Regions from separate parts of the Colwellia sp. MB3u-55 genome, predicted to be linked through region 2. Evidence: predicted binding sites of a transcription regulator. Region 2 holds the regulator's gene; each other region holds the start of a gene.
What was found. The regulator sigma-54, encoded in region 2, starts transcription at its own class of promoters, with help from an activator protein. The targets are predictions, from matches to a motif close to GTTGGCACGNNNNTNGNNT.

Region 1: the regulator sigma-54 is predicted to act here: its motif matches at 6,544-6,562, upstream of H4J66_RS14915 (FlgO family outer membrane protein).
Region 3: the regulator sigma-54 is predicted to act here: its motif matches at 9,655-9,673, upstream of H4J66_RS17475 (CmpA/NrtA family ABC transporter substrate-binding protein).

The regions. Positions count from the first base shown of each region.
Region 1 covers NZ_JACGUS010000119.1:39,994-51,106, forward strand. The annotation lists gene srmB (ATP-dependent RNA helicase SrmB) at 1-1,036, shown strand, start outside; gene H4J66_RS14900 (FecR family protein) at 1,219-2,280, shown strand; gene H4J66_RS14905 (TonB-dependent receptor) at 2,388-5,276, shown strand; gene H4J66_RS14910 (LPP20 family lipoprotein) at 5,294-5,764, opposite strand; gene H4J66_RS14915 (FlgO family outer membrane protein) at 5,801-6,457, opposite strand; gene H4J66_RS14920 (flagella assembly protein FlgT) at 6,653-7,816, shown strand; gene arsJ (organoarsenical effux MFS transporter ArsJ) at 7,887-9,128, opposite strand; gene H4J66_RS14930 (ArsJ-associated glyceraldehyde-3-phosphate dehydrogenase) at 9,259-10,284, opposite strand; gene H4J66_RS14935 (metalloregulator ArsR/SmtB family transcription factor) at 10,307-10,663, opposite strand; gene parE (DNA topoisomerase IV subunit B) at 10,879-11,113, opposite strand, start outside.
Region 2 covers NZ_JACGUS010000122.1:504,973-516,085, reverse strand. The annotation lists gene yjgA (ribosome biogenesis factor YjgA) at 1-273, opposite strand, end outside; gene pmbA (metalloprotease PmbA) at 381-1,748, shown strand; gene mgtE (magnesium transporter) at 1,862-3,220, opposite strand; gene H4J66_RS18510 (HPr family phosphocarrier protein) at 3,340-3,615, opposite strand; gene rapZ (RNase adapter RapZ) at 3,629-4,483, opposite strand; gene ptsN (PTS IIA-like nitrogen regulatory protein PtsN) at 4,515-4,970, opposite strand; gene hpf (ribosome hibernation-promoting factor, HPF/YfiA family) at 5,016-5,303, opposite strand; gene H4J66_RS18490 (RNA polymerase factor sigma-54) at 5,327-6,835, opposite strand; gene lptB (LPS export ABC transporter ATP-binding protein) at 6,915-7,646, opposite strand; gene lptA (lipopolysaccharide transport periplasmic protein LptA) at 7,643-8,185, opposite strand; gene lptC (LPS export ABC transporter periplasmic protein LptC) at 8,166-8,732, opposite strand; gene kdsC (3-deoxy-manno-octulosonate-8-phosphatase KdsC) at 8,729-9,274, opposite strand; gene H4J66_RS18465 (KpsF/GutQ family sugar-phosphate isomerase) at 9,276-10,241, opposite strand; gene H4J66_RS18460 (calcium/sodium antiporter) at 10,285-11,113, opposite strand, start outside.
Region 3 covers NZ_JACGUS010000122.1:285,339-296,451, reverse strand. The annotation lists gene H4J66_RS17505 (VC0807 family protein) at 1-367, opposite strand, end outside; gene H4J66_RS17500 (nitrate reductase) at 505-3,195, opposite strand; partial or broken gene nirB (nitrite reductase large subunit NirB) at 3,293-4,795, opposite strand; gene H4J66_RS17490 (alginate export family protein) at 4,864-6,048, opposite strand; gene H4J66_RS17485 (ABC transporter ATP-binding protein) at 6,108-6,959, opposite strand; gene H4J66_RS17480 (ABC transporter permease) at 6,984-7,940, opposite strand; gene H4J66_RS17475 (CmpA/NrtA family ABC transporter substrate-binding protein) at 8,064-9,461, opposite strand; gene H4J66_RS17470 (CmpA/NrtA family ABC transporter substrate-binding protein) at 9,812-10,885, opposite strand; gene H4J66_RS17465 (ANTAR domain-containing response regulator) at 10,927-11,113, opposite strand, start outside.

The DNA of each region.
Region 1 (11,113 bases), on a different contig from region 2:
CCCAGGTTTTCCTCGGGTACTTATTTTATCGCCAACGCGCGAGCTTGCTATTCAAACCAGTGAGCAATGTACACAATTAACTGAATTAACTGATATTAAAACTGGCCTGATCACTGGCGGTGTTAGTTATGACAGCCATAAAGATGTCTTAACTAAGAACACCGATATTCTAGTTGCTACGCCAGGTCGTCTACTTGAATATCTTGAATCAGAACAATTTGAAGCCCGCGACATTGAAATTCTTGTACTTGATGAAGCTGACCGTATGCTTGATATGGGTTTCTCTGATGCGATTAACCGTATTGTTGGTGAAGCTCGCTGGCGTAAACAAACCATGCTTTTTTCAGCAACCCTCGAAGGTGCAGGTGTTTTACGTTTTTCAAAAGAAGTACTTAACGAGCCAGTATTTTTAGAGTCTCACCCATCACGAAAAGAAAAAGCCAAAATTCACCAATGGCTTCACTTAGCAGATGACAAAGAACATAAATTTAAATTATTAATCAACTTGTTAAAACAAGAAGGCTTTGAACGCACGGTTGTTTTTGCCAATAAACGTGAAACGGTCCAGCATTTGTCAGGAAAACTCTACGCTGAAGAAATCCCTTGTGCTTGGCTTGAAGGTAAAATGCCACAAGACAAACGTAATCATGCCATTAACCGATTACGCTCAGGCATGGTAAAAGTGTTGGTTGCTACTGATGTTGCTGCTCGTGGTTTAGATATTGATGACATTACTCATGTTATTAACTTTGATATGCCACGCAAAGCAGATATTTATTTACACCGTATTGGTCGTACAGGCAGAGCGGGTAATAAAGGTACAGCTATCTCTTTAGTTGAAGCACACGATATGCCAGTCATTGCCAAGATTGAACGTTACATGGACGAGCGTTTATCACGTCGAAATATTGAAGGCTTAAAACCACAATATAAAGAGTCTAAAGTTGCCTTGAAAAAACCTAAAATCAAAATTAGTAAATCACAGAAAAAAGCTAAGGCGAAAAAACAAGCAAAACGTGCAAACAAAAAGAAATAAAGGTAGAGTAGAATTATAGGAGGGTTTTCTAGTTTTGAAAGCCCTGATTATCATATTGATTTGTCAGGTAAAGTAAGTTTTAATTGATAATAAAAACCGTTTGCTATTACGCTAGGATGCACGGCATGGTCGAATAAATATATCGATGTTTGCGTGAATTGAATGAAGACAAAATATTTATTATGGCTAAAATACAATATAATAATGAAATAGAAGTGCAGGCCAAGTATTGGCTATCTCGCATTGAACAAGGATTATCGCAACAAGAGCGACAAGCTTTTGTTGCTTGGGTTAATCAAGAAAACAATCATCACTTAGCCCTTCATAAGTACTCACCTTCGACCAAAATTTCTAAGTTACTTGCCGAGTTTAATGGTTTATTTCCTTTAGAAAAAAAACACTCTCCTCACTCTAAAAAATTATTCATGCAATTATCAATGGCTGCCAGTGTTATTTTCTTTGGTATCATCACCAGTGAGTTTTTTTTAAATAAACCGATATTTTCGTTTTTTCAATCAACGTCATCTGAAGTTATTTACGATCAATTTTCAACAAAAATAGGCGAGCATAAAAAAGTGACCTTACCCGATGGTTCAAATGTCGAGTTAAACACTGATAGTTTACTCACTATTAGCTTCAGTGAAGGACATCGTCAATTAAATTTGATCAAAGGCGAAGCCTCTTTTGAAGTCGCAAAAGATAAATCACGCCCCTTTAGTGTCACTTCTGGGCAACAATCATTTACCGCTTTAGGCACCATTTTTAATGTACAAAAAAGCGATAATAATCAGTTAGAGTTAATTGTTACCGAAGGGCGAGTATTAATCGCTGATTCGAATGAAACATTACCGGCATTAACTGAAAAAATAGCCAGCACGGTTCAATTTCCGCAAAAGAATAGCATTATAGTTGCAGGTGAAAAATCGACTATAATCAACAAAATTCAATCACCGACAAATAAAATTTCATCACTCACATTATCTCATGAACTTTCCTGGAAAAAAGGCATACTTATTTTTGATGGTGAATCACTGGCCACTGCACTTGATGAAATTAGTCGCTATACCGATGTTAAATTTACCATCAAAGATAAAGCGCTTGCCCAAATGAAAGTGTCCGGTTATTTTAAGTCAGACGATGTTGGTACTTTATTAGATTCAATTAGCTATAATTTCGACCTAATATATACCAAGACAAGTCACAATACTGTAGTTATCACCAAAGCCACTGACGCCATAATTTAATGGTCAACGCCTCAAGTAGGCTATAGATAAATACAGTGAATGAAAATTATAAATAGAAGGTGAGCTTTCTGTATTCAACGAACACAATTAAAGCACTAGTTGACACCTTGCTAAACTATTTATTTAAAGAAAGAAAAAAGCAGCCACTTAGTGCCGTTTTAATAAAAAAAGTGATACATTTTTTTTGTTCATTCTTTATTATTCTTCCATTATCTTTTAGTTTAACTACTCAAGCTAAAGTACAAGCTATTGCACCTAATATAACGCACTTTTCTGTCGCCGCTCAATCCGTTGATCAAGCATTAATTAAACTTGCCCAGCAAGCCGATCAGACCATTATATTTTCTTATGATTTAACCCGACGTTTTAACAGTAATGCCATAGAGGGTTATTACTCAGTTTCTTTGGCTTTGAGGAAACTCCTTAAAAATACGGGTCTTCATGCAGAAGTAAATAATAAAGGCCAATGGTCGATAAAGCAGAAAAATAACGTTACCGCACAGAGCAAGTCTAAACAAAAAATTAATACCACAGAAAAAGCCAAATCCATTGAAAAAATAGTTATTGTAGGTAGTCATATTAATGGCAGAACCGTAAAAGAGTTACCTGTTCCTGTTGATATTATATCTGCTGACACTCTGCGTAATAGTGGCCAGACTAACCTTGGTCAAATATTGCAGGCACTAGTACCTTCTTTTAATTTTTCTCGTTCAGCAATAAGTGATGGCAGTGACGTATTACAGCCAGCAACGTTGCGTGGTTTAGGGCCAGATCAGACACTGATTTTATTAAATGGCAAGCGTCGTCATCAAGCGAGTTTAATTCATATTAATAGCTCTGTTGGGCGAGGTACAGCCGGAACAGATATGAATGCCATTCCAGTAGGAGCGATTAAACGTATTGAAATTTTACGTGATGGTGCAGCCGCACAATATGGTTCGGATGCTATAGCGGGTGTTATTAATATTGTGTTAAACGATAGTAGTGAACAAACAACCTTATTAACATCAGCTGGTGCTTATGAGCAAGGCGATGGTCAAGATTATCAGCTATCTTATACACAAGGTTTGCCGTTGGGTGATGATGGTTTTATCAATGCCACATTAAGTTTAGTCGACCATCAAAGTACCAACCGCTCAGGTTTACATGGTGCCTGCCAATTTGGCCAGTGCACTCAATTGGACAATGGTCATTGGCAAACCGATGATCCAAGAGAGTTAACAGCTAACCGAGCAACATTTCGTATTGGCGACCCTTCGTATCAACAACTTTCTTTTGCCGCAAACAGTACATTTGAACTGAATCACGGGCAACTTTATGGCTTTTTAACCTATTCACATCGAGAAAATCAATCTGCCGCTTTTTTTCGTCACAGCGCGAATAGTAATGAAAACCCATTATTAAGCGATGGGCAAGCCGTTATTCCTCAAGGTTATTTACCCAAAATAGATTCAGATATAAAAGATATGTCATACAATTTTGGCTATAAAGCGGCTTTCGATAATGACAGCGCCATTGATATTTCATATACCTATGGCAAGAACCAAATAGACTATACGACTAAAGATTCACTTAATGCTTCTTACGCTAACTATCTATCACAAACCAGTGACTTAACAGCAGATGAATTACGTGCTCAATTACCAAAGTCTGCTTTTGCTTACGGGCTATCTTTGTCACTTGAGACAGTGAATTTACTCTTCAGCCAAGACTATGAAAATTATTCACTCGCGTTAGGCACAGAATTTCGCCAAGAAATATACAAAATAATACCAGGTAACCCCTACAGCTTTCAGGATTATGATACTGACAATAATCAAGCATTGTTTGACCAAGATGCCGCCGGTGGTATTCAAGGTTTTCCAGGAGTCGCACCTGAACTTGCGGTTAACGAGAGCCGAGATGTTGTTTCAATTTTTGCGGAGTCTGTGACCCAAATCAATAACTCTATCGAGCTCAGTGCGGCCATTCGCTATGATGATTATGATATATTTGGTAACAGTACCAACACAAAAGTTGCGGTGCATTGGCAAGCACACCAACAACTTATTTTACGTGGTGCCTATAGCACAGGTTTTCGTGCACCTTCTATGCAGCAAATGTATTTCAATAATATCAGTACACAGTTTATTGTTGACGAAAGTGGCTCTCTGTTGAGTGAAGAAGTGGAAACCTTCAGAAATGACAGTACTTTGACCACTCGACTCGGGGTGCCTTCTTTAAAAGAAGAAGAATCTGATAACCTCAGTGTTGGCTTTATCTACAGCCCTACTGATAATATAGATATAAGTGTTGATTTTTATCAGATTGATATTGATAACCGTATTGTCATTAGTAGTAAATTGGGCATGGGAATATCACCTCTACTCGATCAAGCTTTTACTGAGGAGTCTGCTACCAAAGGACAGTTTTTCTTAAATGGCGCTGATACCACAACTCAAGGGACAGATATTGTTGCTACTTGGCAGACTCAAGCTTTTGCTGGAGATATTAACTTCACCTTGGCGGCAAACTTTACCAATACTGAGGTAACCAAGTTATTTACACCTGATCACAGCACTCTGCATACCATTAGCGTTGAAGAAATTTTTTCACAACAAGATATTTCTATCATTGAAGAGTGGCAACCACGCAATAAAATAAGTCTAAACACCCTCTATAAAAACCAGCATTGGACCATCAATATATTATTCAATCACTATGGTAAATATACGATAACCGATGGTGGTAAACAAACTTATGGCGAAGAGCTATTAACTGATATTAGCGTTAGCCATCAAATGACAAAAAATCTTGCGGTCACTGTGGGTAGTCATAATTTATTTGATGTTATGCCTGACAAAAATCGTATAGGAAACTCTCGAGGAGGCACGATTGAAGATCAACAAGGTAATATCATTGTTGATAGCCCGGGTGTATTTAAATATTCACGCCGTTCAGCTCCTTTCGGTTTTAACGGCGCTTATTTTTATGCAAGTCTGCAGTATAATTTTTAAGGGTGTGCTGTTAACACTTAATAATAAGTAACCGCTTTAATTTCACGTTTTGGTGAAGAAGCTAAATAAATATTATAAACATCTTCAAAGTCTAAACTTAACTCTGTGGTATAGCTGTCGCCAACAGGATAGCTTTTAATCACTTTAGCTGCGCGGATAACACCTTGAACTGACGCCGACACTTCATTTTTACCCATTATCAGTTGTGACATGGTCATTTCACCATTTATTTTTTGCCCATAAACTTGTTCTGCAAGTTCGGCATAAGCGGCAAGCTTTGAGGCATTAATCGCCATCAACATGCGCTGAGTTTCATGTTGGGAGTTTTGCAAACTTATCGGCGCTTGACCAATAGCATGTAACACTGGGAAGGTTTCAGGTTTAACACTTTGCCATTGTACGTGTTTGTCATAAACACTAGAACAACTGACGAGTAACAAAGCCAAACTACCAGCGGTTAATATATTAAGAATAATTTTTTTCATCATAAATACCAAAAGTTAGTCCTACATCAATGTAAAAAACTAATTAACAATTTTAATTGAACGTTCGTCATCTGCTAACATAACGCTGTTTCGAATAATTAATCCATCTTTTATCCGAACACTTTCATCTTGATTAATCTGTTCACCTATTACCCAGCTTGGAATAAAAGATTGTGCCGTGGCAACAACAACACGTGATTGCATTCCAATCATCCGAGCATTAATCATCACACCATTTTCTTGTTCCATCATGGTACCGGTTACAACATAGTCAATAATCTGCCGCTCTGGTAGCTCTTTCCAGTCGCGACTAAAAACATAATCGCCTTGAGCAGTAACACGAATATGTCCCGTCGTTTTAAAATCAATAACAACTAAACCATGGCGCTGTAATTCATGAACAAAGTTCTCTGATATTTGATTACCCAGCCAATTAGTTGACTCAAGGTTTTCTAATTCGACAAAAGAAGCTACCGCGATAGGTGTTTTAGGATTTACAAAAGAGCTACTTTCAAGCATCTGATAAGTAAGCCCTTTAACCACATCTGCTATCGCATGCCTAGGGAGATTGAAACTGTCAATTTCACCTCGCACTTCTTGCTTTGATTTATAAAAATTATCTTCATCACTCATCATATTCATTGATGAACACGACATCAACGTTGGAATAAATAATGGAATAAGCCACTTTTTCATTGAGCTCCCCTTAATCGCTCTGAAAGCGAATAATCAGTTTTGCAGTAATATCGATAAACGACATCAAATAGTTTCTAAAATAAATAAAGCACAAATCGCGCCAATCTATAAAGTTACCAGAGCATAAAAATAAGTGGGCATAGAAACTGCATATTCGACAGGAGATATTAAACCCTTTTTACTGACGGACTTCATATGCGTTTATTTATATCAGCTCTACTTTTATTTTTTATCACTCTTTCTGCTGATGCCCAGTGGTATGAAGCTCAGGGAAAGTCAGTAATAATGCAGGGCAATGCCGAACGAGCAAAAACATTAGCCATAGAGAACGCATTAAAAAAAGCCTTACTGGTTGCCGGTGCTTCAGTATCGAGTGTGCAAAAAACGGTTAACGGATTATTGACACAAAATGAAATTAATATTCGCGCCAGCGGTACTGTTAATTCTTTTGAGCTGGTTGATGAAAATTATGAGGGCAATTTGGTCACCGTAACCATTCGTGCTGACATCTTCCCACAAAGTAAACAGTGCTTCTCTTCTGATTATCGAAAGTCTTTATTAATTACCCGTAGTAACTTAATGCATAGAGAGCAAGCAAGTATCGGTAAAGTTTATGCGCTTGATAATAAATTGATGGCTAAGCTTGCTTATAAAATTAACAACCAAGGTATTTATCTAGACACCAGATTGTTGTTAAAAGAAAAGTCTCAGTTCTCAAGATTAAATAACAGTTTGCAAGTTGAAGCAATAAAAAGTCTTACCATGTCGTTAGCTAATATCAGCGATACTCAGTATGTCATGTATTCTGAAATTAATGACATTAGCTTTGCACAGGGCTCAACCAATGGTTGGCAGTTTTGGCAAGAAGATGTTTTTAACCGTCAGTTTAGTGTCAGCCTATATATTTACAACGGTAGTAATGGTGAATCTGTCTTCACTAAGCAGTACCGTAGCTCTGCCCCATGGGAATTTGGCAAACGTCAGCAAGTTGATGTTCATAGCGAAGTATTCTGGCAAAGCCAATACGGAATGGCTATTGAAAAAGTGTTAGGCGATATGATCATTGATATCGACGAAAATATGATGTGTCAACCTACTCGAGGCAAGATAGTACAAATAGCCGGTAATTCGTTAACGATTAATTTAGGCAAAAAGCATGGCGTAAAAGTTGGTGATGAGTTTTCTCTATTACATTTAAATAATATCATTACTGACGCAGGAAAAACCTATGCCGGTTTTAACGTTAGCCCTTACACAGTAAAAATAACGCAGGTGTCTCAGCAAAGTGCACAGGCAATGACTACTGATGGGCAATTACTGGGTAACATCCAATCAAATGATTTAGCGGTCCGTTACTAGCTTCATCGTTATATCGATAGTTAACGTTAACAGCAGGCTGTTAACGTTAACATTGCCACTATTTTTCGCCTTACTCGTTTGACACAGTAATACGTTTGATCAATAAAGCTGAAAGCCCTGCAAACAAAGCGGAAATAATTAAACAGGTAATTAAGTTAGTAAATTGATAAATAACACCTGACATCACGGTACCTAATAACCTTCCCAGGGCATTAGCCATATAATAAAAGCCAACGTCCATAGAAACGCCATCTTCTTTCGCCATGGCAACGATCACATAGCTATGCAGCGCCGAATTAATAGCAAAAACAGCCCCAAAAATAAATAAACCAGCGATAATGATGATTTCAGTACTGATGTTGAGCTTGGTCGCATAAAACATCAACAGTGCTAACAACAAGGTGACACTGGATAAAATCATACCCCAAGTAAATAACAGATGACCGTTGATATTATGTTGGTTGTTTTTAATAAAAAATTTAGGTGTTGAGCCTTGAACAATACCATATGCGATAATCCATAACGCCATAAATATCCCAACATTAGTATGTTGCCAACCTAAATTACTGACCAAATATATCGGTAATCCAACAACAAACCAAATATCTCTAGCGGCAAATAAAAATAAGCGCGCGCCCGCCAAGTAATTTAATGATGGGTGATTTGAGAATATCTCTTTAAATTTAACGTTGTGCTTTGCCTTACCTAAATCACCCTGTAATAATAATAGACTAAGCACAAAAACAATCGCCAACACACTCGCCATTATTAGCATAGCTGCTGAAAATCCGACGGTACTTAGTAACCAGGCACCTAGGAAAAAACCTATGCCCTTTAAGGCGTTTTTTGATCCCGTCAGATAAGCAACCCAACGAAAAAGAACAGCGTGATCTTGGTTGTTATTGGTCGTTGGTACCAGCGTTTTAATACTACTTTTAGCGCTCATCTTATTAAGATCTTTCGCTATACCCGACAGCGCTTGTGCCAACATAACCCAAATAACGGTTAAATATTGCTCAGGAACTGTCAGCATTAATAATGCAAAAACTTGGCTGAACAGACCAATATTCATGGTTTTATTCAAACCAATTTTTGCTCCTAACCATCCACCCACTAAGTTGGTAATCACGCCAAAAACTTCATAAAATAGAAATAACATCGCAATGGCAAGCGGGGAATAACCTAGATGATGAAAATGTAATAATACCAGCATACGCAAAGCACCATCGGTTAAAGTGAAAAACCAATAGTTAGTGGTAATTAATAGATACTGTTTTACCGCACTAGGCAGTGCGGTTATTTTGTTTAACATAAAGGTACCAATAATGGTATTTTCGATTGATGTTGGCGAATACTAATAAATAACCAAAAGTATTTAACACTAGCGTAACGCCAAGATATTATTCGTTTAAAAACGCCGTCTATGTCGACATTCTCAAAGACTAGTGCTTAATATCAGATCGCCCAACTAACAACATTAACTCTGCAGCTCGATTGGCATAACCCCATTCGTTGTCATACCACAAATACATTTTCAATTGGGTATCGTTAACAACCATGGTTGATAACGCATCAACAATACATGAACGTGGATCCGTTTTATAATCAACAGAGACCAAAGGACGTTCTTCATAGCCAAGTATATTTTTTAACTCTCCTTGCGCCGCCGTAGACATCAATTGATTGATTTCTTCAACAGTTACGGCTCGATTTAGCTCAAATACACAGTCAGTAATTGAGGCATTCGCTAACGGAACTCGCACGGCATGACCATTTAATTTTCCCTTCAGCTCAGGAAAAATATGGGTAATAGCGGTTGCAGACCCGGTAGTCGTTGGAATTAAACTTTGGCCACAAGCTCGTGCTCGACGTAAATCTTTATGAGGCGCATCAAGGATAGTTTGCGTATTAGTAATATCATGGATAGTTGTCATACTGCCGTGTTTTATGCCAACACTGTCTTGGAGAACTTTAACCACTGGCGCTAAACAATTAGTGGTACAAGAAGCAGCAGTGACAATTTTATGCTGTGCTTTGTTATAAAGGTGATGATTAACACCCATGACAATATTTAAGGCGCCCTCTTCTTTTACGGGTGCTGTGACCATAACCCGTTTAACACCTTGTGCTAAATAAGCGCTTAATAGCTTAGTCGTTTTCATCACTCCAGAAGCTTCTACAACAACATCACATTGTGACCAATCGGTTTCAGCTATGGTTAAATTATGACTAATATTAATGCGATGTTCACCGTCTTCATCACAAACGACCATTTGATTATTGTCTACTTGTGCATCAAATTTCCAACGACCATGAATAGAATCAAAATTCAGTAAGTGTGCTAATGTTTTAGCGTCACCTGCGGGATCATTAATTTGAATAAACTCTATTTCTGGCCATTGCCATGCCGCACGCAAAACTAAACGTCCTATGCGACCAAAGCCATTAATACCTACTTTAATTGTCATGATTTATTCCTCTTTATTTCGGTTATTCGCAACATTTTTGCTGTCTGCTTGGACGATTGCCCATATCAATAAGGTTTGTTACACATGCGCTTAAATATGCTTGATTGTTAAGACTTGATAACTCGATGACTTCTTTTTGCCAAAGTGGCATAGCATCAACGAGACTATAAAAAACCCAGCGTCCTACTTTTCGTTCACTGAGAATATGATGCAATTTAAGTTGAGCAATATGACGTGATATTTTAGGTTGGGATAAAGACAAAGCGGCCGTTAATTCACAGACACACAATTCCTTTTCCGTTTGTATCAGTAAGATTATTTTTAGCCGAGTATCATCAGCTAAATTTTTAAAAAATTGAACCGCCCTATCATTATTCATAACTGGCACCGCATTTATCCTAAAGCTAATTTGGAGCATATATAAAATAACAATATACAGCTAACATATGATTTTTCATACATATGAAAAATCATATGTTATTTTATATTGAAAGTGTATGCAAATAACCTTTTTAAATAAAAGCAGTGGTTAGATAAAATGAGCAAAAAAAAGCATGAGTTAACTCATGCTTTGGTGTTAAAAACTAAACCAGGCTAAATTTCTACCATGTCACCTTTACTTTGCAGCCATGTTTTTCTATCTGGACTACGTTTTTTTGACAGTAGCATATCCATTAACTCCATCGTTTCAGAGTGCTCATCTACAGTTAGTTGCACTAAACGACGGGTATTTGGATCCATTGTCGTTTCGCGTAGTTGCAGAGGGTTCATTTCACCCAGACCTTTGAAACGTTGCACATTAACTTTACCCCGTTTTTTCTCAGCTTCT
Region 2 (11,113 bases):
AGCATGTTTAATTGGCTCTAAATCAGATTCTGATAATATTCTTGCCAAGTGGCGAACATGGCGACGTAATGCTTCATGTTTGTTTTTAATTTTATCAGCTAAAATTAAGGCGTCCTTAATCTCCTCAGTAAAAGGAATTTTACTGCGCTGATGCTTAGATAAATCAATAAGCGACTGTCCAAAGATTTGTAACTGGATCATTTCGCGCTTTACTTCTGATTTACTTTTTAATTCTTCATCTAATTCATCGATATCGTTAGCAGAGTCGGGCATAATATTCGTTATTAAAGTGATAATTATCGCTATTATACTCGTAAGTGCTTATGGTATACAGCGCATATTCTCCAATTTCCTGCATTTATAGAAGAAAACAATAAATTATGACTGAAACGATGAACGCTAAACAATCGATGAACGAACAATTAAGAGACGTTGAGCAACGTGTAGCACAAGTACTCGACTTAGCAAAATCGCTAGGAGCAGATGCAGCTGAAGCTTCTATAAGCCGCCAACAAGGGTTAAGTGTTGGTACGCGGTTTGGTGAAGTGGAAACGGTTGAGTTTACTAATGACGGTGCATTGGGTATTACTGTTTACCAGCAAGGTCGTAAAGGGAGTGCTTCAACCGCAGATTTATCAGAAGCGGCTTTAAAGCAAACAGTACAAGCGGCGGTTAATATTGCAAAGTATACCTCTGTTGACGACTGTTCAGGATTAGCAGACAAGGACATGCTTGAAATGTCGCCTGCTGATTTAGACTTATATCACCCAAAAGTTTTAACAACAGACCAAGCTATTCAACTCGCCAAAGAATGTGAAGACAGTGCGCTAGCGTATGACCCTCGTATTACTAACTCAGATGGTGCCTCACTTGATAGCTTTGAAGGCTATAAAGTGTATGGTAATACCAATGGGCAAATTGTTGGCTATCCGAGCTCTCGCCATAGTTTAAGCTGTGTAATGATCGCCTCTGAAGGTGATGATATGCAAAGAGATTATGCTTACACCGTTAATCGTGATTTTGACTTAATGGATAATGGCGTTGCTATTGGTGTGCAAGCATCAAAAGAAGCGCTATCGAGATTAAATGCTCAAAAATTACCGACAGGAAAAGTACCGGTGATGTTTCGTGCCGATATTGCTAATTCAATTTTTGGACATTTTATTGCGGCGATCAGCGGTGGTAATTTATACCGTAAATCATCTTTTTTAATGGACGCTATTGGTAAACAAGTTTTTCCTGACTTTTTAAACATCAGTGAACGCCCTCATATTTTAAAGGGCTTGGCGAGTAGTGCTTTCGACAGTGAAGGCATAAAAACGGTTGACCGTGAAATTATTGTCGATGGTTGTTTAGAGACCTATCTATTAACCAGTTACTCAGCACGTAAACTAGGGCTTAAATCTACTGGTCATGCCGGTGGTATTCATAATTGGAAAATTAACGCCAAAGGTTCTGCCAATGGTGGTGATTTTAATGCCATGTTGAAAAAACTTGGTACTGGCTTTCTTGTCACTGAATTAATGGGACAAGGCGTTAATGTAGTCAATGGCGATTATTCACGTGGCGCTGCCGGTTTCTGGGTTGAAAACGGCGAAATTGCTTACCCGGTATCAGAAGTTACCATTGCAGGTAATTTATCTGATATCTTTAAAGGCTTAGTAGCAGTCGGTAGTGATGTTGATTTACGAGGCAGTATTTTAACGGGTTCATTGTTAATTGAAGAGATGCAGGTTGGCGGTAATTAATCACACCCTGCTATTTTAACAAGGTACATTTGATTACTAAAACCAGCAGACCAACAATGAGATCTTGAAAAGCTATCAAGATCTCAATAAGCCCATATCTAGTTTAGGTGAGGTTAGGTTAGGAATAAAGTTGCAGTTCCTAAGAAAGCGAATATTCCAACCACATCGGTAATCGTTGTTAATATCACACTACCAGCGAGAGCAGGGTCAATATTCATTCGTTTTAAAAACAGCGGGATAGCGACACCAGCGATACCAGCAGCGGTTAAATTCATTAACATTGCAAAGGCTATTACGCCACCAAGCATTAAATTTTGTTGCCAAATAGCCACAACACCGGCAATTAATACCGCCCAGATAACGCCATTCAGAAAACCAACAGCAAGTTCTTTTTGAATGAGTATTCTCGCATTCGAGTCGCCAACATGGCCTAGTGCAATGGCGCGAACAACCAGTGTTAAGGTTTGGTTACCGGCAACACCACCCATACTAGGCACTAAAGAATTTAAAATAGCTAAAATAGCCAGTTGGCTTAAAACACCTTCGAACATACTCGATACAGCAACAGCCAGTAGTGCGGTAATGAGATTAACGCCAAGCCAAATAGAGCGTTGTTGTGTGCTTTTTAAAACCGGAGCAAAGGTATCAGCTTCCCCATCTAAACCCGCCATACTCATCATCGAATGTTCGGCATCTTCACGAATAATATCGATAACATCGTCTATCGTGATACGACCAAGCAAACGACCTTCATCATCAATCACTGGTGCAGAGAACCAATCAAATTTTTCAAAGAGTTGTGCTACGTCACTATCAGACAAATGCACTTGAATTGCTTCAATATCTTTATCAATGAGTGTTGAGACGATAATTTCAGGTTTGGCGGTAATTATCGCCGCTAGAGAAACGGCGCCAATAAAGTGATTTTTACCATCGACCACATAAAAAGAATCGGTCGCTTCAGGTAAATCACCTCGTAAGCGTAAATAGCGCAATACCACATCAACCGTTACATCGGGACGAATTGTTATGGTATCAGTGTTCATGATACCGCCAGCAGTATCTTCTTCAAATGACAACGCGGCTTCGACTCGACCTCGGTCTTGCGAATCCATAGCACTTAATACTTCTTGATAAACACTATCGGGTAGAGTACGTAAAACTTCAGCTAAATCATCAACATCCATACCTTCAGCAACGGCGGCTAATTTTTCAGGGCGGATAGTTTTTAAAATACCTTTTCGAACTTCCTCATTGAGTTCTTCAAGTACTTCACCGTGATTATCTGCGTCGATAAGTTGCCATAAAACGGCACGACTTTTCGAGTGAGATGACTCTAATATTAAAGCAATATCATAGGCTGGCATGTTCTGTAGTAATTTTCGAACGTGCACAAACATACCGCTACCAAGTGCTTCATTGACTTGTTGCAGGCGTTGATGATTTTGTTGTTGCTCTGATATTTCCGGCATAAAGTTTTCCTGTGCCGCAGTAATACGAAAATTATATTGTCTATATCTTAGTCAAGATGCACTGGCTAAGGTGTTGTAATGAATGATAACGTAACTTTATTTTTTATTCAGTCTTTTTATCATTCGTCTTCATCAAATTTATCAGAAAATAACTGGCATACATCGTTAAGTGCTTGTTGAGCATCTTCTCCTTGGGTAATAACCTCTACGGTTTTCCCAAAGCCACCGGCCAGTAACATTAACCCCATAATACTGCTGGCATCAGCTTCTTTGCCCTCTAAGCAAATAGTAACGTTAGCATTAAGCTTTTGGCTTAACTGGGCAAGTTTAGTGGCAGCACGTGCGTGTAATCCCAGTTTATTGCTAATGGTTAATGATTTATTATATTTTGGCATAAAGTGACCGTTATTAAGTGCTTTGTATTTTAATGTCGCGATGATGAGATTGAACATCTTCGCGTTCTTTTCTGAGATTGTTTGCTAATATTTCCGCAATATAAACTGAACGGTGTTTTCCACCTGTACAACCAATAGCGATAGTAATATAGCTGCGATTGTTTCTTTCTAAGTGGGGTAACCACGTCATCATAAAACTGTTAATTTGCCAGATAAATTTAGTGACAATCGGTTGGCTAGCAAGAAAGTCTCGCACGGGTTGATCTAAACCAGTAAAACCTTTTAAGTCTGTTTCCCAAAAAGGGTTAGGTAGAAAACGTGCATCAAAAACATAATCTGCGTCTTGTGGTACACCGTGTTTAAAGCCAAAAGATTCAAACACCACCACCATAGATGCCGAGGTTTTGCCCAAAATTCGCTCACGCACTAAATCAGATAATTGATGAGGTGATAACTGGCTGGTATTAATATACAAACCCGCACGCGTCGAAATAGGCTCAAGCAGCTTTTTCTCTAAAGAGATGGCTTGGTCGAGTGGAATATTTTGTTTAATTAAAGGATGCAAACGACGCGTTTCACTAAAACGTCGAATAAGATCAGAGTCATCGGCATCTAAATACAGGATATCGAGTTTTACCGTTTTTGGCAGATAATCTAATATCTCTGAAACATCATTAGGGTCATTGGGTAAGTTACGTACATCTAAACTAACCGCTACTTTGTCGTAATCATTAATAACGGTATGTGCTAATGCAGGCAATAAATTTACCGGAATATTATCGACACAGTAGTAGCCTAAATCTTCGAGTACACGTAAGGCGACACTTTTACCTGACCCTGAGCGACCACTGACTATCAAGAGTTTCATTTGAGTTTTCCTGGGTTATTATTAGATTTTATTAACGTTGAGCATGCTTTATTATAGTAAAAAGCTCTTGCGAATCTTTGCATTTTCTTATTTGCTTTGCGAATTGTTTAGTACTAAATATTTGCGCAATACTTTGTAAGGTATCTAAATGTTGTTGGCAGTTTTCTTCGGGTACAAATAACGCAATAATAATATCGACAGCACGGTTGTCTATCGCATCAAATTCAACGGCTTGTTCACTGGTCAGCAATACAGCAATAACTTGTGACGTGTTAGTTAATCGACCATGAGGAATCGCAATGCCATTTCCTATACCGGTAGATCCAACTTTTTCACGCGCCATTAAGCTTTCGAATAATTGATGAGTATCAATATTGTCGAATTTTTTTGCCGCAGTTGTGCTAATTATTTCAAGGAGTTTTTTTTTGCTTGTACCCTTAATTGCACACAGGGTGCAATCAAGGGTAAGGATATCTTGCAACTTCATTATACTACTTAGATTCTTTGGTGAGTGAACAGGCGATAAACAGCATTAATGCTGATTCGTTTTACCTTTGTACTTTAATATTTGCCGGTCAAGCTTAACAACAAGACTATCAATAGAGGCATACATGTCAGCATTTTCAGCTTTTGCATGTAAATCAGAGCCACTAACGTGAACAGTCGCTTCAGCAATTTGATTTGATTTTTCAACGGTGAGAACAACATGTACATTATTGATATGATCAAAATGTCGGCTTAATTTTGTCATCTTAGTCGTGACGTTTTCTCGTAAAGCTTCGGTAATGTCAACATGGTGGCCAGAAAGATTAATTTGCATAAGCTTAATTCCTCATCTTTTCGTTAAAGTAAACTTTTTCGTTGGTTAGAAGGTGGAATAGAAAGTGACTCTCGATATTTTGCTATGGTACGTCGAGCTACATTTATCCCTTGGTCGGCTAATAAATCAGCCATTTTACTATCACTAAGTGGTTTTGCTGGGATTTCGGCAGCAACAAATTTTTTGATTAGTGCACGAATAGCTGTTGATGAGCATTCGCCACCGCTTTCGGTGCCAACATGGCTTGAGAAGAAAAACTTCAGTTCGAAAATTCCACGTGGCGTATGCATGTACTTTTGTGTTGTCACTCGTGAAATGGTTGATTCATGCATATCGACAGCTTCGGCAATATCATTTAAAACCATTGGACGCATGGCTTCATTACCATGTTCAAAAAAGCCAATTTGACGTTGCACAATACAGTTTGACACTTTTAATAAAGTATCATTACGGCTTTCTAAGCTTTTAATAAACCATTTAGCTTCTTGTAAATTTGAGCGAATAAATTGTGTGTCCGCTGTCGACTTCATCGAACGTGACATCGAAGCATATTGCTGATTCACCGAAAGTTTTGGCGCAGTATCAGGGTTTAATTCGACCACCCAACGGCCATTTTTCTTTTCAACAGACACATCAGGAATAACGTACTGGTCGTCACTCTTCATCACACTATCGCCGGGTCTAGGGTCAAGTGATTGAATAAGACGTACCACTTCGCGCAGTTGGTCTTCTTTCAGTCGAGTTTTACGCATTAATGTACGATAGTCTCGGCTACCCAGCAGATTAATATGGTCACGCAAAACTAACTTACTTTCTGCTAGCCAAGGTGTAGCTGGGTCAAATTGATTAAGTTGAATGATTAAACATTCTGAAATTGAACGAGCAGCGACGCCGACAGGATCAAAGAGGTTAATACGTTTTAGTACCACCTCTATTTCATCAAGCTCTACTCCTTCAATGGCAACACTCTCTAAAATGTCTTCACTAGATACCGTTAAGTAACCGGCGTCATCAACCGCATCAATAATTGCTGTCGCTATAGTGCGGTCTGTTTCGGTAAAAGGGCTTAATTCCATTTGCCAGCGCAAATGATCTTGAATAGAGTCTTGGGTCTCGCCTTGGTAAGTATAATCTTCTGAAGAGGGGCCTGAACTTGAACTTGCTGCACCAGCTGTGTAGTTATCATCCCAAGTGGTATCCATGTTTAATTCTTCAGGGATATCGTTTTTGTCCATGGCTTCAGTAGTGGTGATTTCATCAATGGTAGGCGTAGCGTCTTCGCTACCATCAGAAGCTGGGGCTTCTTTAACATCACCAGTACCGGCAGTGTGAGCTTCTTCAAGGTTGTCAGTACTTTTATCTTCGGGATTATTTGAAGACTCATCCATTTCTAATAATGGATTGCTTTCTAAGGCTTCTTGAATTTCTTGTTGAAGCTCTAACGTAGACAGTTGCAGCAATTTGATTGCTTGCTGCAATTGTGGCGTCATGGTTAATTGTTGTCCTATGCGGAGTTGTAGAGTAGGGCGCATTTAGGTCATTAACTTCCTATTATTTTTAATGGGATATTTTCGTTTTTTTCATACGAAGATATTATTCACTTACTGACTACTATAGCGTGAATTGTTCACCAAGGTATACATCTCTTACATGTTGATTTGCAAGAATTTGATCTGCAGTACCTTCTGCAATAAGTTCACCATGACTAACAATATACGCATGTTCACATACATCGAGAGTTTCACGTACATTGTGATCAGTGACCAACACACCAATGCCACGTTCTTTTAAGTGTAGAATAATTTTTTTAATATCACCTACTGAAATTGGGTCAACACCAGCAAAAGGTTCATCTAATAAAATAAATTTTGGTTCAGCAGCTAAAGCGCGGGCAATTTCTACTCGGCGGCGTTCACCACCCGATAAGCTCATGCCTAAATTATCTTTGATATGACCTATGTTGAATTCTTCAACAAGATGTTCTAATTTTTCTTCACGTTCAGCATCTGATAATTCTTTTCGTGTTTGTAAAATAGCCATAATATTATCGTAAACACTGAGTTTTCGAAAAATAGAGGCTTCTTGTGGTAAATATCCGATGCCTTTTCTAGCACGCTCATGCATAGGCGCTAACGTCAGGTTTTCGTCATTTAAAATAATATCGCCACTATCACTTTCAACCAAACCAACGATCATATAAAAAGAAGTTGTTTTTCCGGCACCATTTGGGCCCAGTAAACCGACTATTTGTCCTGCTGAAACTTGCATACTGACATTTTTAACCACTTTTCTGCCTTTATAGGCTTTGGCAAGGCCTTTTGCCATTAGGGTGCTAGTGCTCATAAATTAATTTTTTCCTGAGTTTTCGCGTCTGTGGTTGTCGCTTTAATTTTTTCTTTTGGCTGAAAAATCGTTTTAGTGCGTTCGTTAGATTTACTTTCAGCATTAACATACTGAGTGGCAATATTGTAAGTAATTCTACTGCCACTAACTTCACTGCCTTCTTGCTGTAATAGCGCATTTCCTGAAATGATCACTAAATTATTTGCAGGCTCATATCTTATTTCGTCGGCTTGTAAGCTAAGTGGAGTGCCATCGGCTAAGGTTTGTTTAAAGGTTGCTGGCTTCCCTTTAGCGATGTAGGTTTTTTCTTCACTGCCTGATTGAGTCAGCACTTGTACTAAATCAGCACGTATAACTAATGAACCTTGAGTGATCACCACGTTATCAATATAGCTGAATATTTTATTTTTAAGATCAACGGCTTGTCTTGAAGCGTTAATTTCAATCTTTTGTTTTATATCAAATTTTTCAGCGAAAGCTGACGAAAATAGCGGAGTTGATAACAATAAGCACAGTAGGCTATTTTTTAACAATTTCATAAATTGATTTCACATGTTTAGTTAGTGTCATTTGGTTGGTGTTTAAGTCGACAATTAAACCTTTACCATCGATGGTAAATCCTTTACCGATAATTTTAATTTCTTGTTCTGAACTTATGATGTTAGTTTTTAGATCAAGTTCAAAGTATTTTCCTTGAACTTCTTGTAATAAGCTATCGGGATCTGTTGCTAACAGGCGGACATGCTTTTCTAATTTCACCCGGTTGTTATTGTATAATATGCCTTCATTGGCAGATATTTTCCATGCGGGCGCATCATTTTTTGGATGAAGTGTGTATTGAGGAAACTCAAAGTTGGTAATACTTAACTCAGGGTAATGTTCCATACGATGGGCATCAACAACATAAGCTAAACTTCCTTGATGTTTATAAACATTACTGTGTAAATTTTCGGCAATAAAATCAGGGGTCAGCGTCTTATCAATCGCTTGTAATTGTGGTGCTGAGGAATTTCTCCATTCAATTATACCGTAAACGCCTCCCGCAATTAGAAAAAACAACAAAGTTAAACTATAAAGTCGATTCATATACTCGCACCCGAAGCATTTGCTAAGGTGTTTTGGCTAAGCATGATTAAATCGCATATTTCTCGAACAGCACCAAAACCGCCATGGTTAAAAGTGGTGTAATTTGCGATAGATAAAATACTTGGGTGGGCATCTTGAACAGCAATACCCAAGCCTACGGCTTTGATACACTCATAATCAGGCATATCATCACCAATATAAGCAATTTCCTCGAGGGATAACTTTAATTGCTTAGCCATCGTTTTCAAGGCGGGTAATTTATTTTCTTCACCTTGCACTATATATTTAACATTTAAGGCTGACATACGTGTTGCGACAATATTTGATGTTCTCCCGGTGATCACCGCTACATCGACACCGCTGGCGCCTAATGCTTTTATGCCGTAGCCATCTTTAGTGTGAAAAGCTTTTAATTCTTCACCATCGTTACCCAAATAAATACGGCCATCAGAAAAAACGCCATCAATATCACATATCAGTAGCTTTATTGTTTTCATGGTATTGAATGCTGTGTCAGTAATTTCGCCATAGAGTGTTTGCATATTAGATAAGACCTGATTTTAGTAAGTCGTGCATATTCATTGCGCCAATAGGTATATTATTGTCATTAACAATAATTAAACCATTAATTTTTTTGTCTTCCATGATCTTTAAGCCTTCGGCGGCTAGCATATCTTGATGAGCCACAGTGGGATTTTTTGTCATCACTGATGCAATAGTATCGAGATGTATATCAATACGTTCATCAAGAATACGACGTAAATCTCCGTCAGTGAATAAGCCTTGTAATTGACCACTCTCGTCGACTACCGCCGTCATCCCCAAACCTTTTAACGATACTTCAACCAACGCATCCTTAATTTTAGCATTAGCATTTACAGTTGGTAAGCGCTCACCACTATGCATTATATCGCTAAGACGTAGTAATAGGCGTTTTCCTAAACTACCACCGGGATGAGAGAGTGCGAAGTCGTCAGCGGTAAAGCCGCGAGCATTTAATAAGGCAACAGCGAGTGCATCACCCATTACTAGGGTTGCTGTGGTACTTGATGTTGGCGCTAATCCTAGTGGACAAGCCTCTTGTGAAACAGCAACACAGACATGGGTATCGCCTAGTTTTGCTAAGGTTGAGGCTGGATTCCCCGTCATCGCAATAAGTTTAGCGCCAATACGTTTTATGACTGGCACTATTGCTAACACTTCACTGGTTTCGCCCGAGTGCGAAATAGTTAACACGACGTCATCACCGGTAATCATACCTAAATCACCGTGACTTGCTTCACCAGGGTGAACAAAAAAAGAAGGTGTACCGGTGCTCGCCAGCGTTGCAGCAATCTTGCCACCGATATGGCCTGACTTGCCCATGCCAGCAATAATAACCCTACCTTTACAGTTAAACATTAACTGACAGGCATATTCAAAGTTCTCATCAATGTACTGGGCTAACTCTGCAATAGCCTGTTGTTCTATGTGAATAACGTCTAACGCTAGCTGTTTAAAATCGTTCATTATTAGCCCGTTTTTATTTTGTAAATTGCTATTATAGTGTTTGTTATTGCTTTATTTGACTAAAAAGTAGCGCTTGATAAGCGATAAAAGCGCCTATTAATAACAAACCTTTTAAGCGGCCAATGCAAAACTTTCCGGCACGACGAGTAAAACACAGTATAAATAATAATACGGTAACGCCAAGCATGTAAGGAGCGTCACGTGCTGCGGCATCTGAATCTACTTCGCCCGGTGCAATTAAGCCAGCGAGCGAGAGTACGGCTAAAATATTAAAGATATTAGAGCCAATAATACTCCCTAGCGCTAAATCATCTTCTTTCTTGATAATACTCATAATACTTGCCGCAAGTTCTGGCAAGCTTGTGCCAACGGCAATAACGGTCAAACCAATCACTAAGTCACTGATGCCAAATGCTTTAGCAATAAAAACGGATGAATCGACCAGGTAGCTAGCACTCATAGGTAAGAAAATAATACCAACGACTAGCCAAAGTAAAGATTTAGGTTTGCTAACCGCGTCTGGCACTTCTTGTTCTGCTTCAATGATCAATGGATCATCAATTGGCCGAGTTTTAGAGGCTCTTATGGTGATAAAAAGTAACGCAAATATATAAACAAAAAAGCCGATCATCAGTGATAAGCCTTCGTTAAAGCCAAAGTAATCGTCAGAAAGCATCCAATAGGCTAGGGCGGTAACAATTAAAATTAATGGAATTTCTCGTCTTACCGTTGATGAGGAAACGTTTAAAGGTTGAAATAATGCTGTTATACCGAGTACCAAAGCAATGTTAGTAATGTTTGAACCGATTGCGTTACCGATAGCTGTATTATTGTTACCGTCTAAAGATGCTGTCGCTGCAATCATCATTTCT
Region 3 (11,113 bases), 220 kb from region 2:
GATTTAACAATATTTTAGCAATTAAGGGTTTTCCCCAAAAACCAGATATCAAGACAACTATGCCGATAACAGATGGGATGGCAGCTTCTTTAATAGCGAGCCATTCAACGTCCAGTTCAAATAAGCCTATGCCACCCGTTAACAAAGTACTGAAAAATCCTAATAAGGAAATAAAATTCATCGACTTGTTTTTAATGAAATCATACAAGCCATAACCGAGTGGAAACAATAAAGCGACAATTAAGGCTGGTACAGTGCCTAAATACTCATCTGTCGAAAGTTTCATTAAAATAATCGATGGAATAGCAATATTATAAAGGAGTTCTAAAAAGGTATTTGGGCGTTTAGCAGGTGTTTGAATTGGCATTATATTTCATATTTAGGCACAACTGACCATCGCCAGTTTATTTAAGTCTGCCGACATTTTATCTAATAATAGCTAAAATGTCATATTATAATCTACTAGTGCTCGCAAGCTTTACATTTACTGGCAAGCACTATCCATTATTCTTCCCAGGAGCTGTTAATTAATGTGGCTTTATCGATGTGATGTTCACTAAGTAATGCAGCTAATTCTGATTTACATGAACCACAGTTTGTGCCACATTTTAACCCCTCTCCTAATTGTTCAACAGAACTACAGCCGCCTTTAATGGCGCCTACAATGTCTTTTTCACCAATATTAAAGCAGCTGCAAATTTGTTTACCTTTGGCGAACGCTTCACTTGAAGTCCCTGCGAGTAAAGATTTAATATTGGCTTCGCTTAAAGATGACTGACCAAAAGCATAATTAAGCCATGCGCTTTCAATACGGGGCTGTGTTGTTGACACATAACACAAGAAAACTAATTTATTGGCTTGTAAGCAAATAATGTAAGAGGTGCCTGCTTGGCTAAATTGGTGCCACTCACCAGATATATGGCTGCTTGTTTGACACCAATTTAAAAGGTCATTTTCAAATTCAATATTAGCAAATTGATAACTGAGGCCATAATGGGTGCGTGCTTTATTCCAAAAGTCATTACTCATTTTGCATTGCACGATAAATTCTTCGCTAAGATGAAGTTGACCAAACTGGGTAAAGTCTGTTTTGCTTAATGCTATCGCCCCATGCTTTATTTCAGGTTGACCAGAAAATGGGTCGGTAATGCTCGCATACAAGTTGTTAACATTTGCGCTAGACGCAAATTGCTTATTCCAATGAATAGGCATAAAACATTCATTAGAACGTTGGTTTTTATCTAACTTTGCATGCACTTTTGCTTGCCCTGTTTCTGATGAAATATTGACTATTTCATCATCTATTATGCTTAATCGCGCCGCGTCATCAGGATTAATATAAAGGTAACATTTATCGGTATGAGCGGTGAGCTGAGGAGATTTACCGGTTCGAGACATCGTATGCCATTGATCTCTTAATCGACCACTGTTTAACCTAAAGGGAAATTTAGCGGATAATTTTTGAGTTGGCTGGCGTGGCGTAATAGGAAAAAAGACAGCTTTACCTGAAGGGGTAGAAAACTTCCCCTCTTCATAAATACGTTTTTTACCTTCAGGATAGGTATCATTAACGGGCCACTGCAGAGGCTTTAAACGGTTATACTGTCGTGGAGTAATGGCTGAAAATGCAGAAATATCAAAGACACGTTTGCCATTGTTTTCAAAACCTGACAATTGAGCGAATTCTCTAAATACCTCACTAACGTGTGAATAGTTAAAGCCTGAAAAACCCATGGCCGTGGCAACGTCCGCAATAATTTGCCAGTCGTGCTTTGCTTGTCCGCTCGGAGCTATAGCATTAGTTTGGCGCGAAATTCGGCGCTCTGAGTTGGTAACGGTACCGTTTTTTTCTAGCCATGGCGTTGCCGGTAGTTTTACATCAGCAAAGTCTAACGTATCATTGTTTTCAGCACAGTCTGAGACCACAACATATTCACATTTATTTAATGCTTGGGCTATTTTTTTAACGTCGGGCAAGCTTACCATCGGGTTAGTTGCCATTATCCAGACCGCTTTTATTTTACCTTCATCGATAGCGTCAAACAGATCAACCGCCTTATAACCTGCTTTAACAGCGATAGTGGGGGATTGCCAAAAACGTTGCACTGTTGAGCGGTGTTCAGGGTTTTCAATATCCATATGAGCGGCTAATTGATTAGATAAACCTCCCACTTCCCTACCGCCCATAGCGTTGGGTTGACCTGTGATAGAAAAAGGTCCACAACCGTCTTTGGCTATTTTTCCGGTGGCTAAATGACAATTAATAATGCTTTGACACTTATCCGTGCCTGAGTTTGACTGGTTGATGCCCATGGAATAAAAGCTGAGTACTTTTTCAGTGTTGGCAAATAGTTGATAGACACTGGCAAGGGTTTGTTGGTCAAGATCGCAATAGTCTGATACTTCAGCGAGTGACCATTTTTTTGCTGCTAATAAAGCTTGTTCGAAACCTTGGGTATGTTGCTCGATATAGTCATTATTTAAGCCATTGTTAGTGCTTAAATAATTTAATAGACCGTTAAAAAAGGCTGCGTCAGTGCCAGGCTTTATTGGTAAAAAATAATCAGCTATTTGACAGGTTGCGGTTTTACGCGGGTCAATAACCACAATTTTCATCGCTGGATTACGTTTTTTAGCACGTTCAATACGTTGAAATAATACCGGGTGAGTCCAAGCGGCATTTGAGCCGGTAATTAATAACAGCTCTGTGCTGTCTAAATCGTCATAGCTACATGGTACAACGTCTTCACCGAAACTGCGCTTATAAGCGGCAACCGCTGAAGACATGCAAAGGCGTGAATTGGTATCAATATTAGCTGAACCTATATAGCCTTTCATTAATTTATTCGCCAGATAATAATCTTCAGTCAGTAGCTGTCCTGAGACATAAAAAGCCACGGCATCAGGGCCATGCTCTTTAATAATTTGTGTTAATTTATCCGCAACATGATTTGTCGCCGTTGACCAATCAACCGTTTTATTATTTATTTGTGGCTCAAGCAAGCGGTTGGTTAAATCTGTGGTGGCTAATAAATTGGTACCTTTAACGCACAGTTGTCCAAAGTTGGCTGGGTGCTCTATAGTGCCGACTAATGCACTGGCCTTGCCATTGTTAACGGTAATATCAATACCACAACCTACACCACAGTATGCACAAGTTGATTGAACAATATGTGAGGATTGAGAACAACTCATAAAATTTACCTTTAAAACAGAGAATGATATACAGCCCGCTTTATATGGGATGTTTTGTTTATTTATTTATGTTCGAATTTTATTCGATGACATTTAGACAAATATCTTGTTTAACTTTCACAGCACGGCTTGCAAATTCTGCCTCAGCCAGATTTTTCAATAAAGCGCTACAACCGCCACATCCGCTACTGGCTTTAGTACAAATTTTAATATCATCTAGGGTACAAGCTCCTTGATCGATTGAGCTAATAATATGGCTTTTTGTAACCTGATGACATGAACAAATAATGGCGCTATCAGGTAGTGCACCAACGTCTAATGTTGGCTTTTCACCTGACCAAGGCAATATCAGCGCTTCGGGTGATGCCGGTAAATCTATGGCATTAAGCATATATTGCAATAACGTATCGTATTCACGGGTATCACCAATTAATACCGCACCAAGCATTTTGCTTTTATCATTAGAGATAACAATTTTCTTGTAAACGCCCGCCGGTTGATTTTGATAGGTATAAGTTATTGCCCCGGTTGTTTTTGCATGTGCATCACCTATTGATCCTACTTCAACCCCCATGAGTTTTAATTTAGTACTCATATCGGCACCGGTAAACAAGGCTTGTTCACCCATAATATGTTTTGCCGCCACTTTAGCCATCTGATAACCCGGCGCCACTAAACCAAAAATAAAGTTGTTCCAGAGGGCACATTCTCCAATAGCATAGATATTTTTATCTGAAGTTTGGCAGTGGTTATTAATCACAATACCGCCTCGTTCTCCCATTTCAAGTGCGAATGACTTGGCTAGGTTGTCATAAGGGCGAATACCTGCGGAGAATAAAATAAGGTCAGCTTCTAGCTCGGTATTATCACTAAAACAAAGCTTGTAACGACAGTTTTCGCCGTCTTCAATTACGCTGGTGGCTTTTGATGTATGGACCTCAACACCCAAAGCTTCAATTTTTTCTTTTAATAAGCGACCGCCACCCGCATCAATTTGCACCCCCATTAATTGTGGCGCAAATTCTACGACATGGGTTTTTAAGCTTAAGTGACTTAGCGCATTTGCAGCTTCAAGGCCGAGTAAACCACCGCCGATAACTACCCCTACTTTACTGACCTTTGCGCTGGCCTGAATCTTATCTAAGTCGTCTATGGTGCGATAAACCAAACAATGCTCGCGGTCTTTTCCTGGAATAGGCGGTACAAAAGGATAAGAGCCAGTGGCTAAGATGAGTTTGTCATAAGCGATAACTTGGCCGTTTTGCGTGACAACATGCTTATTGCTGCGGTCGATATCAACAACTTTGGCATTAGTTTGAAAATTTACCGTCCAATCTTGGTAAGTTTTTTCGTCAGCCATGGCCAGATCTGCCGCTGTTTTACCGCTAAAGTATGTTGAAAGGTGAACACGGTCATAAGCAAGGCGAGGCTCTGCTGACAAAACGGTTATCTCAATGGCTTGAACAGCTGTGTTCAATTGAGCCAATTGCTCAACAAAGTGGTGACCGACCATGCCGTTACCGACCACGACAACTTTTTGTTTCTCTATGATTTGTTGGTTACTTGAGCTAATTTTATTTACCTGCTGCAATAGTGACATGGGGTTACAATTTGTGATAACGCTTAACAAACCTGTAGAGCGTTATCATTATAAGTGTTTTTGGATAGCTAAAAATTTGCACTTACCCAAAGCCAGATTTTATCGGTATCAACTTTACCAGCAGTAGAATCGCCTGCTGAATAAGCCGCATACTTTAAGCCTGCCTTATAATTATTAGCGAATTTTTTCGCGTAAACGGCATTAATTTCGCTGCCTAAATCATCAACCGTATCGGTTGATTCATCAGCAGAATAATCATGAATTGTCACTGTCCAACCGCCGCCGAATGCTTTACCTGACACAGAGGCATAAAGATCAACCAAGCCTTCTTTTGGTGTGCCTAAAAACTGATCTGCCCAACCATTAAATTTATGCAGTGTCGCCAGTGGTGTTGAAAACCCAACCATTGAATCATCACTGCCCAGAACTTCTGCACCTAATTTAAGGGTTAGCGCATCAAAGCTATAGCCACCTTCTATGGCCATATAGCTTGCAGAGTAGTCAGTTGCGCCGCTTTCTGAATCTTGAGTAGCAAATTCGGCTGAATATGAAAACTTGTCTTTTTTACCGTTAAAACTCACCCCGAAAGTATCTAAGCTATTAGCGGTTCCTTCATCAACTTCTAAGAGATAGCTGTAAACAGTTAGTTTGCCATAACTGGTTTTGTAGGCGAGGTTAAGTAAATGGTCTTTTGCATTAAAATCTTTTTCATTGGAAAAAATACGATTACGTTTATTAATGTAGCTATAGCTCATTTTTACATTGTCTAATGCGTCATAAGTTATGGTCGCGGCATCAAATGTCTGTCTATCTTGACGCCATCCTACATGCCCAACATAACGATGATTATCTAAGGTCAGTACTTGGCGACCGACTTTAGCGGTGATCCCATCTTTTTTGTATTGCACATAAGCTTGGTCTAATTCAGTCGTTTCTGGATCGGCAATAACAGAATATTCAGTATTATTACCCACGGCATCGTTATACTTGTTAATACCCGCCAATTGGCGTGAGTCTTCAAATTCAACAACTGCGGTTAAATTATTGTAGCTAGCACTGGTGTAATTTAGACGAGTTCTTAGCGTTAACGCTGAGGCATCTTTTTTGGTATTGTCTTGATCAACTGTTTCATATCGCAAGTTTAAATCTATACTGGCCTTAGCTTTAGTCTCGCTATTTGCTGTTGCTGAAGCACTGGCACTTGCTAACAAAATCACTGCCGTAATTTTTGAGAATTTATCAACGTTTTTCATGGTTTATCCCTTAAAGTTTTTTAAATTATTTTTATAATTTTTCAATTTAGCGAAATGTATTAAGCAACACTGGACGTCTTTTGTTTTACTTCAGCTTTTTCAGTTGTTTTAGCTGTAGGAATAACTTCAACTTTTCTTTGTTTTTCATACAAAAAAGTTAAAACAGCTGAGCGCAACCGGTTATATTCAACATCTTCTGCTAGCGCTAAACGGTTTCTTGGATGAGGTAAGTTGACGTCTAATATTTCGCCTATTGTCGCGGCTGGCCCGTTGGTCATCATGACAATGCGATCTGATAATAAAACAGCTTCATCTACGTCATGGGTGATCATGATGACGGTGTTGTTAAGCTTTTGCTGAATTTCCATTAATGAGTCTTGCATATGAGCTCGCGTTAAAGCGTCGAGCGCACCAAAAGGTTCATCCATCAAAAGTACTTCTGGTTTCATTGCTAAGGCTCTGGCAATACCAATACGTTGCTTCATACCGCCCGAAATTTCGTCAGGACGCTTGTCTTTTGCATGATCCATATGAACTAAACGTAAGTTATGTTCGATCCATTCTTTCATTTCGCTTGAAGACATTTTATTTTTGAAAACTTGTTTTACCGCTAACTCAATATTTTGATAGGCGGTTAACCAAGGCAATAATGAATGGTTTTGAAAAACAACAGCACGTTCAGGGCCGGGTTCTGTTACTTCTTTGTTATTTAATAATACGCCACCTAATGTTGCTCTGTGCAAACAGGCAACAATATTCAATACGGTTGATTTACCACAACCTGAATGACCTATAAGTGAAATGAATTCACCTTTTTTGATTTGTAAATCAACACCCTTTAACGCGGTAAAGTCGCCTTTAGGGGTTGGAAATACCATATCTACTTTGCTGATGTCTAAAATAATACTCATGTGATTTCCTTAATCCTATATTGGCTAAAGTTGTGAGCTTGATTTGTCCCAAGACAACATTCTTTGCAGTTGCAGCATGGTTCTGTCAAGCATATAGCCAATAAGACCTATGGTTAATACTGCGGTCATAATGCGACTAAGAGATTGCGAGCTGCCGTTTTGGAATTCATCCCAAACGAATTTTCCTAACCCTGGATTTTGTGCCAGCATTTCAGCTGCAATAAGTACCATCCAAGCAATACCTAATGACATTCTCATGCCAGTAAAAATGGCAGGAATGGAAGCAGGTAAAACAATTTTTTGAATATGCACGTGTTTAGGCAGGCTTAATACTTTACTGACATTTACCCAGTCTTGATTTATTGAGGCCACACCGAAAGAAGTGTTGATGACCATAGGCCAAAGACTACATAAAGTGACTGTGACTAAAGAGGTGATAAATGATTTAGCAAACATAGGATCAGGGGATACATAAAGTGCACTGACTACCATGGTTACTATCGGTAGCCAAGCCAAAGGAGATACGGGTTTAAAAATTTGTATAATAGGGTTTATTGCCGTATTTAAATTTTTACTTAAACCAATGGCAATACCTAAGGGAATAGCAACAACAGCAGCCACTAAAAAGCCACTAATTACCGTCACTAAACTGGTGAATATTTGGTCTAAAAATGTTTCTTTACCAGTATAAACTCGTATTTTAGCTTGATAGCTTGGATCTTTTGCCATACGCACTTTATTTCGTAAGTCCTGGCGAATATAAAAAGCATCTTCTTTGTCGCGTTCAGCATTATGCTCATCAATTAAATTAACTACTTGAGTAGCCACTGCACTGGGTCCAGGGAATTTTCCGAGCGAAGTATCAATGCTACTTGCCGTAAACGACCATAGCAGCATAAAACAGAAGATACCGGCCATAGGTAATATCAACGCTTGTGCCTTTTCTGAAATAAAGGACCCGATTATTTTGTTATTACTCATTGGCACAATACCTAATGTTTTTTTATTAATTACAGCCGTCATTTTTGTTCTCCTTTATGCGCTGCCAGTTAATTGACGGCGCATAACTACTCAGTAAAGTACTGGCTAAAATACGACAAGGTTCTAAAGTTTGTCACCAGCTTTTAGGCCAATTTTAAACTTGTTTATATAAGCGTTTGGTTGAGTACCGTCATAAACAATGTTGTCAATAAAGTGTTTTTGAGGAGTACGGAAACCGTCTTCACCGACTAAGTCTGAAAAGTCGCTTTTAGACAATAACTTGTCATCAACTAATGATTGCGCTGCAGCCATGTAAATATCAGGACGATAAACTTGTGCGGCAATATCTTTGTACCAACTATCAGGTTTGTCATCGCTAATTTGTCCCCAACGACGCATTTGTGTTAAATACCAAATAGCATCAGAGTAGTAAGGGTAAGTGGCGTTGTAGCGAAAGAATACGTTGAAGTCAGGTACTGAACGGACATCACCTTTTTCGTACTCGAAAGTCCCTGTCATGCTGTTTGCGATAACGTCGTAATCAGCACCAACATAGTTTGACTGAGATAAAATTTTCACTGCTTCTGGACGATTAGCATTATTGTTGTCGTCTAACCATTTAGCGGCACGAATTAGTGCGCGTGTTAAACGAATGGTGGTATTTGGGTATGTTTCAGCAAAGGCTTTAGTAATACCAAATACTTTTTCTGGGTTGTTCTTCCAAATTTCATAATCGGTAACGACCGGCACACCAATGCCTTTAAATACGGCTTGTTGGTTCCAAGGTTCACCTACACAATAACCATAAATAGTGCCGGCTTCCATTGTGGCTGGCATTTGTGGAGGAGGGGTTACTGACAACAGCACTTGTGCGTCAATCTTTCCTGATGTATCACCTTTATGAGGAGCGTAAAATCCAGGATGAATATCACCAGCCGCTAACCAATAGCGTAACTCGTAGTTATGTGTCGACACTGGAAACACCATACCCATGTTGAAAGGTTTACCTTCATCAAGATACTTTTCTACAACAGGTTTTAAGGCATCCGCTTTAATCGGATGAACAGGTCTTCCATCGGCTTGCTTAGGAATATTGACCTTCATTTGCTTCCAAATTTCATTAGAAACAGTAATCGCATTGCCATTTAAGTCCATTGAAAAAGGTGTAATGATTTCAGCTTTAGTCCCGTAACCAATCGTTGCTGCAATGGGTTGGCCAGCAAGCATGTGAGCACCATCTAAACGACCATCTATAACGCCATCAAGCAATACTTTCCAGTTCGCTTGTGATTCAATCGTGACGTATAGTCCTTCATCTTCAAAAAAGCCTTTTTCATAAGCAATCGCGATGGGGGCCATGTCAGTTAATTTAATAAAGCCAAATTTAAGTTCTTCTTTTTCTGGGTAGCCTAGCTCTGCTGCTTGTAAAGACGAAGTCAGTAGGGAGCCAGAAATACATAGTCCTGCAATTACAGTACGGCATAATTTTTTATATTCATTTTTTAAAGTTGTTTTCAACATACCTTTCTCCAAATAAAAAAGCCCACAGTACTTCGGATACAATCCGAGTACTGTGGGCTTCAATGCCAAACTAACAATGACTACGTCGTTGCAGTGCGATTAGTTTTAACGAAATAAGTTTTGAGTCAATTTTCACTTTATCGTTAAAACAACCGCTGTTGATTGAATGAACATGAAAACGCTATTAACTATAAAGCACAATTAGTGCCATTTATTAATTGTATTTAAAATCAGTGGTTTACTTTGTTTTATGTGTTTATGATTAAATACTTTGCTCCAACAGTGATAAGTATTTGCACTATTTTGGTGTCTATAGAGCTGCAGGCAGATACTCCATTTTAATAAAGGCTCTACTTATTCTTGTATATAGCAGCTTGATAAATATCTTCCCTGTAGATCGAAGCAATGTCTAGATCCGTTATTTGTTGTCTGTTTATGTGCCCACACGCTTGCATTAATTTGGCAATGTTTTCAACGTAATGATGTGCTGGCCTATTGAATGTGGGATCACCTAATGTCGAAAATTGTTGATAACTTTCTACTTTACGTGGTGATGTATTGTTAAGGGTTAGGCAACTTCCCATTAATGAAGGCGCAATTACGTCGATATGTGTGTCTAAATACTTTGCACGACTCAATAACCTCGCTGCTTCAAAGCGATTGGGAATATTTTCAAGCCATTGGCATGCTTCATATAAAGCAGATATTAAGGCAAATGTTGTTTCTGGGTGCTTAACTTGCCAATCAGACATTAATCCAAGCACCTTCTCAGGTGAATCTTCCCATAAGTCAGAAGAAGTAACACCTGTGATGCCAACACCTTCTCGAACCGCTTTAGCATTCCAAGGACTACCGACACAAAATCCATCAAGATCCCCTGAATGCATAGAAGGCACCATGTTTGAAGGAGGTACAATTAATAAATTAATGTCTGATGGATCGATATCACTATTCTTTAGCCATTCAATAAGTTGATAATGATGACAGCTATAAGGAAAAACGACAGCGAAGGTTAATTTATTACCTTCTTTTTTTCGTTGCTCTATTTCATGTCTCAATATATTGGCCGAAAATGGCATACTGATCTCATTGGTATTGTGTTGTAATAATATTTTTTGGTAGAGTTTAGTCGATAACGTGATGCCATTACCGTTACGGCTCAATATCATTGGGGCAATCACGGTTGACTTTTGTCCGTGTAAACCTAAGTTACAGGCAATGGGCATAGGGGCTAACATTTGGGCGGCGTCAATAACTCCGCTATGCAATTTATCTCTTAATGTGGCCCAAGAATTTTGTTTGGTTAGGTTTACGTTAAGCCCCCATTTTTCGTAAAATCCCATTTCATGAGCAATGACTAAGGGGGCACTATCTGTTAATGGCATAAAGCCAAGGGTTATATTTTTTTTTTCAATATTAAGCATAATTGATATTCTCTACAATTTTTTAACACGTCTTTAAATATCTAAAAAATGCTAGCAACAGAAAGGATATTTTTGGCAACATCATCCATTTTTTGGCTGTTATCCATCGCTATTTTTCGAATGAAGTGATACGCATCTATTTCAGACAGTTGTTTTGTTTCCATTAACCAACGTTTAGCTTTATCGATACTTTTCTGACTAGACAATTTTTGTTTAGTGTCAGCAAGT